Regions from separate parts of the Arthrobacter sp. 01T428 genome, predicted to be linked through region 3. Evidence: riboswitches for the same ligand, from Rfam matches in the RefSeq annotation. Region 3 holds a riboswitch; each other region holds the start of a gene.
What was found. A riboswitch is a leader RNA that binds a small molecule or an ion and turns the genes downstream of it on or off. The one in region 3 is predicted to bind cyclic di-AMP.
Positions count from the first base shown of each region.

Region 1 (3,264 bases), on a different contig from region 3:
CAAACCAGTCGGCCAACAGCGCCAGGACCGCTCCGGCGTCGGCGGCTGCGGCAGTCCGCTCGCGCATGGTCTCCGGCACGGAACGGGGAGCATCCGGACCCGCCGCCGTCGCGTCGACCACGGCCGAGAGCAGCGCAGCCTTGTTGCCCACGGAGTTGTAGATGGTCTGGACGGCCACACCTGCTTGCTCGGCAACGGCCCCGATAGTGGTGGCCACATACCCTTTGCTCAGAAACAGCTGACGGGCGGCCTCCACCACGGCAGCTTTGGTTGCGACAGCTTGAGCTAAGCGCCTGTCATTGTGCCGGATTTCCACGAAAAAAGAATAGCATTCCAGTGACTGGAATGCTATTCTAATCACCTCGGACACCTCAGGAGGCTTCGCGATGGACAGCAATGAGGCAGTGAACACGGTAATTGTGGGCGCAGGGCAGGCGGGGCTCGCCACCGGATACCACCTGAAGAAACACCTGCAAGATTTCCTCATCCTGGACTCGCAGGCCCGCGTCGGCGACGTGTGGCGGAGCCGATGGGATTCCTTGCGCCTCTTCACCCCGGCGCAGCACGATTCCCTTCCCGGCCTGCCATTTCCAGCCGCCCGGGGGACCTTTCCCGGCAAAGACGCCATGGCCGAATACCTCGAGAATTACGCCACGAACTGGGAACTCCCGGTACGCCATGGCGCCCGCGTCGTCGGCATCGAGCGGGAGGACGGCCGGTTCCGGGTGCAGTCGAGCGCCGGGTCGATCCTGGCGAGAAACGTTGTTGTTGCCACGGGCCCGAATACACAGCCACGGGTCCCGGCGTTCGCCAGGGATCTCGATCCAGGCATCCACCAACTGCACGGAGCGGAATACTCCAACCCGGACTCAATTCCGCCCGGAGATGTCCTGGTGGTCGGCTCCGGCACCTCCGGCGTCGAAATCGCCCTGGAGCTCGCACCCACGCACCGCACCTACATCGCAGGAAACCCTCCGTTCCACATTCCGGGCCCCGTGACGCGATACGCCGGCGGGCTTTGGTGGCTCTTCATCCACAAGGTGCTGAACAGATCCACCCCTATCGGCCGCAAGGTCGCGCTCGGGTTCACCCAGCACGGCGCGCCACTGATCCGGACCTCAACGCGGGAGCTCGACGCCGCGGGAGTCACCCGCCTACCACGCCTGAAGGGCACGCGCGATGGCCAACCCCTGACCGATGAAGGCCACGCGATACCGGTGTCCACGGTCATCTGGGCTACTGGTTACCAACCGGACTTTGGCTGGATCCAAGGACTTCCCACGGATGGGGACGGCTGGCCGCTCACCCTCCGGGGCGCCGTAGAACAACTCCCAGGACTGTTCTTTGCGGGCATGCCCTTCCAATACGGGTTGACCTCCGGCCTCGTGGGCGGGGTCGGCCGCGACGCCGAACACGTCGCGGGACTCATCGCCGGCCAGGCCGGGCAAAAACGGGTCACCGCGCCCGTTATTCAAATGTGACTTTGCATGCCGGCTGTTGTAACGTCGAGGGGCGACCCAGTCCCCAACCGGGCCGCTTCCGGGTTGACGCCGAGCTCTGCCGCAACCCGGAATCCGCCAGACCCGCGGCAGAGACGGGGGACCCAGAGTCTCCGGGCCCACTTCAGGCCCTTGGGGTGAAGCCGCCACGCGCGGCCGGACGGCCTCGTCCGAACCCGACAGCTAACCTCGAAGGCGTTGAGAGGCAATCACCATGTCCCCAACCATGGATCAGCCTCGCCGTGCCCAAGTGGCGGGCGAGAGCACCAAACCAACCGGACGTCGTCGGGCCACAGACAGCGAACCGTTCATCGCTGCGCCGGCTTCCGAACCTTTGAGTTCGACGGCGGCACCCACCACCGCCGCAACCCCGACGACGGCGGCACCCACCACGCGCGCGGCCGCCCGGGCGGCCGAACGGAAGCGGGCCTCAGAAGCCAGCGAAACTGCGGCCATTCAAACAGTGCCTGCCGCGGCGACAGAACCTGCCACCGCGGCCATACCGGCTGTCGCTGCCGAGACCGCGGCTCCTGCGACAGCTGAGCCGGCCACTGCGGCCATACCGACGGTGTCTGCTGCGACCTTGGCTCGCGCGACAGCAGAGTCGGCCAAAACCGAGCACGCAGCCACAACGGCACTTCCCGCGGCAACCCGCGCCGGCGCCGGTCCGGCGACCCTTACCGGTTCCTCCTTCAGCCGTGAACCACACGCCGTCCTCAAGAAGGCCGCCGCCGTCCGGACGATGAGCAACCGAATGGCAGTGGTGACAGGTGCCCTAGGCATCTTGTTGGCCGCCGGCTCCCTGGGACAAGCCCTCGAGTTGCCCTTCTTCGGCCAGGAATCCCGTGCCCAGGACGCTGCCAGCGCAGACAGCCAGGACTCCACGCAATCCGGCGCTCCTTCCACGACGCCAAGCACCTCCCCCAGCGCTGCGGAATCACCTTCGGCAGCTACCCCGAGCGCCAAGTCCGGCCAGGCCGGGGACCCGGCGCAGCATTCGCCGCAAGGACCGGTAGCTGTCGAATCGTCGAGCGTCCCTGCACCGTCGATCTCCGTTCAGGTTCCTGCCCTCCCGTCAGCGCTGCCCCCAAGCCTCACCCCGGCGCCTGTTCCTTCCACCCCGGTTCCGGCCCAGCCTGCGCCGGCTCCCAGCCCCGGTCCGACCGGACCCGCTAGCCCAACCCCGACACCGGATCCGACGGATCCAGCGTCTCCGACTCCCGCACCCACAGGTTCTTGGAAGCCACGGACCCCGGCCAGCCCCACACCGACGCCACCGCCTACCCAACCGGGCGTCGATCTTGGGTCGATTCTGGACGCAGCAACCAAGGCACTGCAGTGAGGATGGGAGGGCATCGAGCATTTGCCGTCGAGTGGCACGGACGATGCTGCCGGAACACCTGGACGCAGATGATTCAGCACCGCCCGGACCGCTGGCGCTGCAGCCTTCAGTTGAGGCAGTTCAACAAGTAGGCCAGCGCGGTTTCCGGTACCTGCGCTTCAAATCCGCGGTCGGCCAGCCCAGCGGCGCGCCTTGAGCGTTGCGTGGAGTTCGAGCCGGGTGGCGCCATTCAGCGGATCCGCTCCGATAAGCTGGCGGACCCTGGCCAGTCGGTTGTAGATGCTGCTGCGGTGCAGGTGGAGCTTCGAGGCCACATCCTGAACGGAGCCGTCGCTGTCGTAAAGCAGTTCGAGCACGGGCAGCAGCTCGCCGTTGCGGTCGGCGTCCTCGATCTCCTGGAAGTGCACGGAACCCGAATCGTCC
Region 1 covers NZ_JBFTPW010000011.1:104,494-107,757, reverse strand. Annotated here, with positions in the region: gene AC1DJB_RS14055 (TetR/AcrR family transcriptional regulator) at 1-316, opposite strand, end outside; gene AC1DJB_RS14050 (flavin-containing monooxygenase) at 387-1,481, shown strand; cyclic di-AMP (ydaO/yuaA leader) riboswitch at 1,566-1,711, shown strand; gene AC1DJB_RS14045 (hypothetical protein) at 1,714-2,841, shown strand; gene AC1DJB_RS14040 (PucR family transcriptional regulator) at 3,000-3,264, opposite strand, start outside.
Region 1: another riboswitch for cyclic di-AMP. It lies ahead of AC1DJB_RS14045 (hypothetical protein); the one in region 3 lies ahead of AC1DJB_RS05570 (M23 family metallopeptidase).

Region 2 (3,264 bases), on a different contig from region 3:
GAAGCCGCATTGGGCATCGCTGAAGCGGGCACCCATGAACGAGTGCAGCATCAAGTTGTAGCTGCGCGAAATGAACTCGCGTTTGGGGCCGCGGACGACCCGCGAGTTACGGGTCAGTCGGGTGCCGATGGCGAGGTCCGAATGGCCGGAGATCAGCGGCGCCAAAAGGGGCGCCAGTGCGGCGAGGTCAGTGGAAAGGTCAACGTCCATGTAAGCCAGAACGGGCGACGGCGATGCAAGCCACACCTTGCGAAGGGCGTTGCCGCGTCCCTTCTCGTCAAGGTGGACAACCGCGAGCTCAGGCAGTTCCCGGGCTACGCGCTCCGCGATTTTCAACGTGCCGTCCGTGCTCGCGTTGTCCGCCACGGTGATGCGGAAGCCATGCGGGAAGGATTCGCGCAAGTGGCCGTGAAGCCTGCGCAGGCACTCTTCGAGATCGCGTTCCTCGTTGAAGACGGGGATGGTGACGTCGAGGACGGGGATGGCGGTGTGGGTGTCCACGGGGGCGCGCCGCCCCGTGCCGCGCTGGATGGGAGTGCTGGGTTGGATGGGAAGGCCCGGCGGCACCACCGCGGGGTCCTTCAGGGTTCCGGAGGTGGATTCGATGAGCGTCATGTATCCAGAGTGCCGTTGCCGAATATGAAGGCTTTAGGCGGAACCTGTGACGTGGCTGTGGATGTGTGACCAGCGTGGCGCATCACTTGCCTGGCCAAGAAACGGAGAGGCCCGCCCCGGAAGGGACGGACCTCGACGTACTTTGTGGTTGGCTCTTGGCTTAGTACCAGTTGTGGGCCAAGTGGAAGGACCATGCCGCGGACGGCGATCCGTAGCGTTCCTTGATGTAGTTCAGGCCCCAGCGGATTTGCGTCTGGTAGTTGGTCTGCCAGTCGGCGCCTTCGGACGCCATCTTTTCGGCCGGCAGCGACTGCCCAATGCCGTAAGCGCCACTGGAGGCGTTGGTGGCAGTGGTGCGCCAATCCGATTCCTTGTTCCACAAGGTGATCAGGGCCGACATTTCGCCCTGGCCCCAACCGTAGGAGGGAAGGATGCTTGCGGCGTAGGCCTGGGCGCCGGAGGGATCATCGACGGCGACTGGTGCAGCCGGTGCCGCTGGAGCAGGGGGTGCAGCGGGTACGGCCGGTGCGGCAGCCTGGGGCGCGACGGCGGCTGGAGCGGGCGCGGCCGCCTGGCTTGGCGTCGACGCAGCGCTCGGCTTGGGGCTCGCGCTTGCGCTCGCCGACGGCGTGGCGGTGGCCGAAGGCGTGGCTGAGTGATCCACCGTGCGGGATTCGGACGTGCGGCTCATGTCCTGGGCGTTGATGGCTTGTCCGGCGGCCTGGGTGGCAGCGCCTGCGCCTAGGAACACGGCAACGACGCCGGCAACAACTGCCATGCGCTGGCCGGTGCCGAGGTTCGAGGCGGCTCGCCTCAGCGTGGAACGTGACTTGTTTCTCCGGGCAGGTTCGCCGCGGTGGCGCGCAACAGGGCGCGACTGATCCTTGGAATCAGACATGGTGATTGCCTCTCGACGCCTGCGGAGTTAGCTGTCGGATTCGGATGAGGTCATCCGGCCGTGGCCACAGCGGAACGTGGCGGCACGGCTTCACCCCTAGGGCTGGCTCAACATGAGCGCTTGCCCGGAGACCTGGGTCCCCCGTCTCTGCCTGGACTGTTGGGCACCGGGGAGTGGCAGAGCTCGGCGCCTACCCGGCGGTGGCCGGAATGATCCAGCGCACCTATTCGACGGTACAGGAGGATCCAGCTTAAGTCACATTTAGGTAACGGAGATCACGACGCCGGTGCGTCGACTTGCGCGCGCCGGGCACCGGCGTCGTACTCTTCTGGTTCGCCCGTCAGGCCGGGGCAGTCCTGAGCGCCGGGAGCCGCACCGCGAACTCCGTCCGGCCAGGCCGCGACGCCACTTCGACCGTGCCGCCGTGCGCCTGAACGATGGATTCCACAATGGACAAGCCGAGGCCGGAGGTGCCCTCGGAGCCGGACCGGGCGGCGTCGGCACGGGCAAAGCGGGAGAAGATCCTGCCCTGGAATTCAGGCGGGATGCCCGGGCCGTTGTCGGTCACGGTCACCACGGCGCTGCCATCGGCGGAGCGCATCACGCCCGTGACCACGGTGGTTCCCGCCTCGGTGTGCTTGCGGGCGTTGGAGAGCAGATTCGCCAAAACCTGGTGGAGTTGGGTGGTGTCGCCGCGGACCGTGAGGGGCTCATCCGGGAGCTTGAGCTGCCAGATGTGCTCGGGGGCCATGACTTTCTCGTCGCTGACGGTCTCGATCACCAACTGCGTGAGGTCCACATCGGTGAATTCCGGGGCCTTCCCTTCGTCCAACCGGGCCAAGAGAAGGAGGTCCTCCACGAGGGTGGTCATGCGTTCGGACTGGCTCTGCACCCGGCCCAGCGACTTGCGCCCGTCTTCGGTGAACGTCTCGGTCATGCGCAAGAGTTCGGTGTAGCCGCGGATGGCGGTCAGCGGAGTGCGTAGTTCGTGCGACGCATCCGCGACGAACTGGCGCACCTTGGTTTCGCTTTGCTGGCGGGCCTCGAGGGCGCTCGAGACGTTGTCCAGCATCAGGTTCAAAGCATGGCCGACGCTTCCCACTTCGGTGCTCGGATGGGCCGCCGACGCCGGAACACGCACCGCGAGGGCCACTTCACCGGCGTCGAGCGGAAGTTTCGACACCTTGGTGGCGACGTCGGAGAGTTGCTCCAAAGGCCGCATGGTACGGCGGATCAGCACGGTTCCGGCCAGCCCGATCAGGACCAGTCCGCCCAAGGAGACCAGCACCATGGTCCAGACGAGGGAGGCCTCGGTGTCCTCTTTCGAGGCGAGAGGGAGACCTGTGATGACAACATCGCCGTATGGAGTTTCGGTGGCCACCAGCCGGTAGCCGCCAGTGGACAGCGTGCGATCAACCGGGCGGCCATCGGACGGGAGCGCCGACAGGATTCGGGCGTCGCTGGGCGACAACGGCGCACGTGTGGCATCGGAGGACAAGAAGCCGGCATCGCTGCTCACCTGGCCTGCAAGGATGCGTGCATTGAGCGTGCCGATGCTCTGGCCGCGGGGGTCCAGCGGGTCCGGACGGCCGCCAGGGTTGCCTTGCGGCGGGCGGCCGTGGGAGGCCTGCATCAATTGCTGATCGAGCTGCTTCGTGAGGAACACATCCATGGAGGCATAGCTGACCACCCCGACTGCACCGCAGATGGCCACAAGGAGTGCCATGGAGAGAAGGATCAAGCGCGTGCGC
Region 2 covers NZ_JBFTPW010000004.1:159,229-162,492, forward strand. Annotated here, with positions in the region: gene AC1DJB_RS07425 (bifunctional glycosyltransferase family 2/GtrA family protein) at 1-615, opposite strand, end outside; gene AC1DJB_RS07430 (aggregation-promoting factor C-terminal-like domain-containing protein) at 776-1,513, opposite strand; cyclic di-AMP (ydaO/yuaA leader) riboswitch at 1,516-1,689, opposite strand; gene AC1DJB_RS07435 (sensor histidine kinase) at 1,854-3,264, opposite strand, start outside.
Region 2: another riboswitch for cyclic di-AMP. It lies ahead of AC1DJB_RS07430 (aggregation-promoting factor C-terminal-like domain-containing protein); the one in region 3 lies ahead of AC1DJB_RS05570 (M23 family metallopeptidase).

Region 3 (3,264 bases):
TCGAGGTTTCGTTCTGTGGCCACGCGTATACGTCCACGCCTGCTTCGGCCTGGGAAACCGGCCGGGTACCAGGCTCGGACGTGATGATGGAGGAAGCTTCAAGGAACGGTGCCTTGTTGGTCGCCGAAGCGAACTTGGAACCGAACTCACCGAAAGAGAGGTGCTGGGCCTTCTTCTCGACCAGGCCGAAGCTGGCGACGTCCCAGAACGCGGTGGAGCCTCCGACGCCGAGGATCACCTCGTAGCCCTCGGGCGCACGGAAGAACTGGCTAAGTCCCTCGCGGACGGAGCCCACCAGGTTCTTGACGGGTGCTTGGCGGTGGGAGGTGCCGAGGATCGTTGTCGAGGCGGCGGAGAGGGCCTCGATCTGCTCCGGGCGGACCTTGGAGGGCCCGGCGCCGAAGCGGCCGTCCTTGGGCAGCAAATCGGCGGGGATGGTGATGCTGTTGTCGCTCACGGGATGCTCCAATGGTGAAGTAGCGGCCTAGATGGGTCGTGGCAGGTGGCAAGCTGCCCCTTCGACTCCCCAATTCTGCCTGACACCGCAGGCGGGGGCAGAACCGAAGGTGTCATAGTCCGCCACGTGGAAACCCATCGTTCCGCCGGCTCAGGAGAGGACGGCGGACCGGGCGGTGGACAAGCGCCGGAATTATCCGGAGTAATTCCAAATAAGCTAAGCTTGGAGCTGGCGAAAATACGCAAGATACTGCGCTCGAGGAGCTGAGCTGGATGACGGATCTGATCGATACCACTGAGATGTATCTTCGGACCATTTTGGAGCTTGAAGAAGAGAACATCGTGGCTCTTCGCGCCCGCATCGCCGAGCGCTTGCGGCACTCCGGCCCCACCGTTTCCCAGACGATCGGGCGGATGGAGCGCGACGGCCTGGTGATTGTGTCCAACGACCGGCACCTTGAGCTGACTGAAACGGGCCGGAAACGCGCCACCGAGGTCATGCGCAAGCACCGGCTCGCCGAACGGCTCCTGGCAGATGTCATTGGACTGGACTGGGCCTACGTGCACGATGAAGCGTGCCGTTGGGAGCATGTCATGAGTGAGCGCGTGGAACGACGGCTCTATGAATTGCTGGACCACCCCACGGAATCGCCCTATGGCAACCCCATTCCCGGACTCGAAGCGCTGGGTGGAGCCGCGTCCCACGCCTTTACGGATGGCGTGGTCAACCTTCTTGACGCGATGAACGAATATTCACCTGAAAACCGGGTCACCGTCAGCCGGCTGGCTGAACCGATCCAGGTGGAACCGGAACTTCTGGTCCAGCTGGACGAGGGCGGAATCCGCCCGGGCGCCAGGGTGTCCCTGGAGCGCGTGGGGGAGTACATCTCCGTTCGCGTGCCTAATATCGAGGGCGCGCTGGAGCTGCCGCCTGAGGTTGCCTCGCACGTGTTTGTCACGGTCGCCTAGCCGGCCCGGCGGGGTCGCCCGCAAAGATAACGAAATTATTACCGTGGGGCTTAATCCCCTATAGTTAAATACTGGCGCCGATACCAAAGCGTTACCTGATCCGAAGCCGAGTTCTGCCAGCGGATCAGGTGGATTAGTCCATTCACTGGCAGAAACGGAGGAACCACCATCGGCTGTCGAAAGACGGCCTTGGGGTGAAGTCCGTAGCGGAAGTGCAAACAACGCAAGGCCCCTCCGGGTACCTTGCGTTTCGTGCCCTTCGCGCGGACCGGGTCCACGATCTCTCTGGCCCGAATCCGACAGCTAACTTCGCAGGCTTGCCAGAGAGGAAAACCTTGACCACGCAGAACACCAGGGGCCGCAGGCGCGCGTCCGGTCCTACTGCTGAGCTGCGGGGCACAAGCGCCGTCGAGCACGAGCGGCCGCGCGATCCCCATCGCGAACTTCGCCGCCGCAAGGGTCCTTTGCGGCAGATGGCCGAATTCGCCGCCGCGAGCGGAGCGGGACAGAAGGCCGGAGTGGCCCTCGCCACGACGGGCCTCATCCTGACAGTCGCTATGCCGGGCACCGGCGCCATGACGGCCACGGCGGATTCAAGCCAGGCCGCCTCGGCTGTGGGCACCCAGCCCGAGATTCCTGCCGCGGCAAGCGCCACGATCGACTTCAGCCGTGCCGCAGTGTCAACCACTGCGGATCCGGACAGCAAGCTCAAGCAGCTCTTGAGCGCACAGTCCGTCGGCACCATCAAGACCTCGTCCTCCAAGGGCACCCTGGGGGCGCCCCTGGACACCCTGACCACGGCCTCGCCTTTCGGCTACCGCGTGAATCCCATCACGGGCGGTTTGGGGGAGTTCCACCGCGGCCAGGACTTCGTGGCCCAGTGCGGCACCCAGGTCCATGCTGCCGCGGCCGGCAAGGTCACCTTCGCCGGCTGGCATCCGTATGGCGGCGGAAACCGCATTGTGGTGGACCATGGCAACGGCCTGGAAACCACGTACAACCATTTGTCGTCGTTCAACGTCCAGGTGGGCCAAACGGTTGGCCGAGGCGATGTCATCGCATTGAGCGGCACTACGGGCGCCTCCACGGGCTGCCACCTCCACTTTGAAGTCATGGTCAACGGCGACGTCGTTGACCCCCTGGGCTGGCTGTAGCCAATCCGATGGAAGTCTCTCGCATGCTTGTCACGCTCCGTGACCTGAATGTGACATTCAGCCAAAACTCATGTACCGTCTAACTCGCATCAACTTTTAGAGAGTTGATGCACTCGGGTGGATTGCCTAGCTCTGCCACTGCCCGAGGTTCCGTTCGCAAAACATCGTCTGGCAGAGGCGGGGGACCCACTTTTGGTCATCTTCACCGATGGCCTTGGGGTTAAGTCGCACGACTTCCGAGAGGGAGGAGTGTGGCCGGATGACTCCCATCCGAATCCGACAGCTTACCTCGCGGGCATAGGGAGAGGCCTCTTAACGTGTCTTCACGCTCTACTGTTGCGCGCCACCGTGCCGCGGTCACCAAGACCAACTCGCTTGCCGTTATCGCTAAGACTGTCGGCAGCAACGCCGGTGGCGTAGGCCGTCAGGCAGCCGTTATCGCAGCTGCTTCCGGTCTGGTGCTCACTAGCGGTATCGCAGCCAACGCTGCAGAAACCAACGTTCCCCGCGAGTCCACTTCGACCTCCGCCCTGGAAGTCCAGTCCATCGCCCAAGCCAGCATTTCGGCCGACTCCTCCGTCGCCATCAAGTACGAACGCCCGGTGGTTTCCACCGAAGCTGCTCCGGTTGTCGCAGCTCCGGTTGCCACCCAGGAAGCCGCTCCGGCTTCGCAGGCTGCCACGGG
Region 3 covers NZ_JBFTPW010000003.1:53,978-57,241, reverse strand. Annotated here, with positions in the region: gene serC (phosphoserine transaminase) at 1-457, opposite strand, end outside; gene AC1DJB_RS05575 (iron-dependent transcriptional repressor DtxR) at 730-1,425, shown strand; cyclic di-AMP (ydaO/yuaA leader) riboswitch at 1,551-1,758, shown strand; gene AC1DJB_RS05570 (M23 family metallopeptidase) at 1,761-2,579, shown strand; cyclic di-AMP (ydaO/yuaA leader) riboswitch at 2,725-2,891, shown strand; gene AC1DJB_RS05565 (NlpC/P60 family protein) at 2,897-3,264, shown strand, end outside.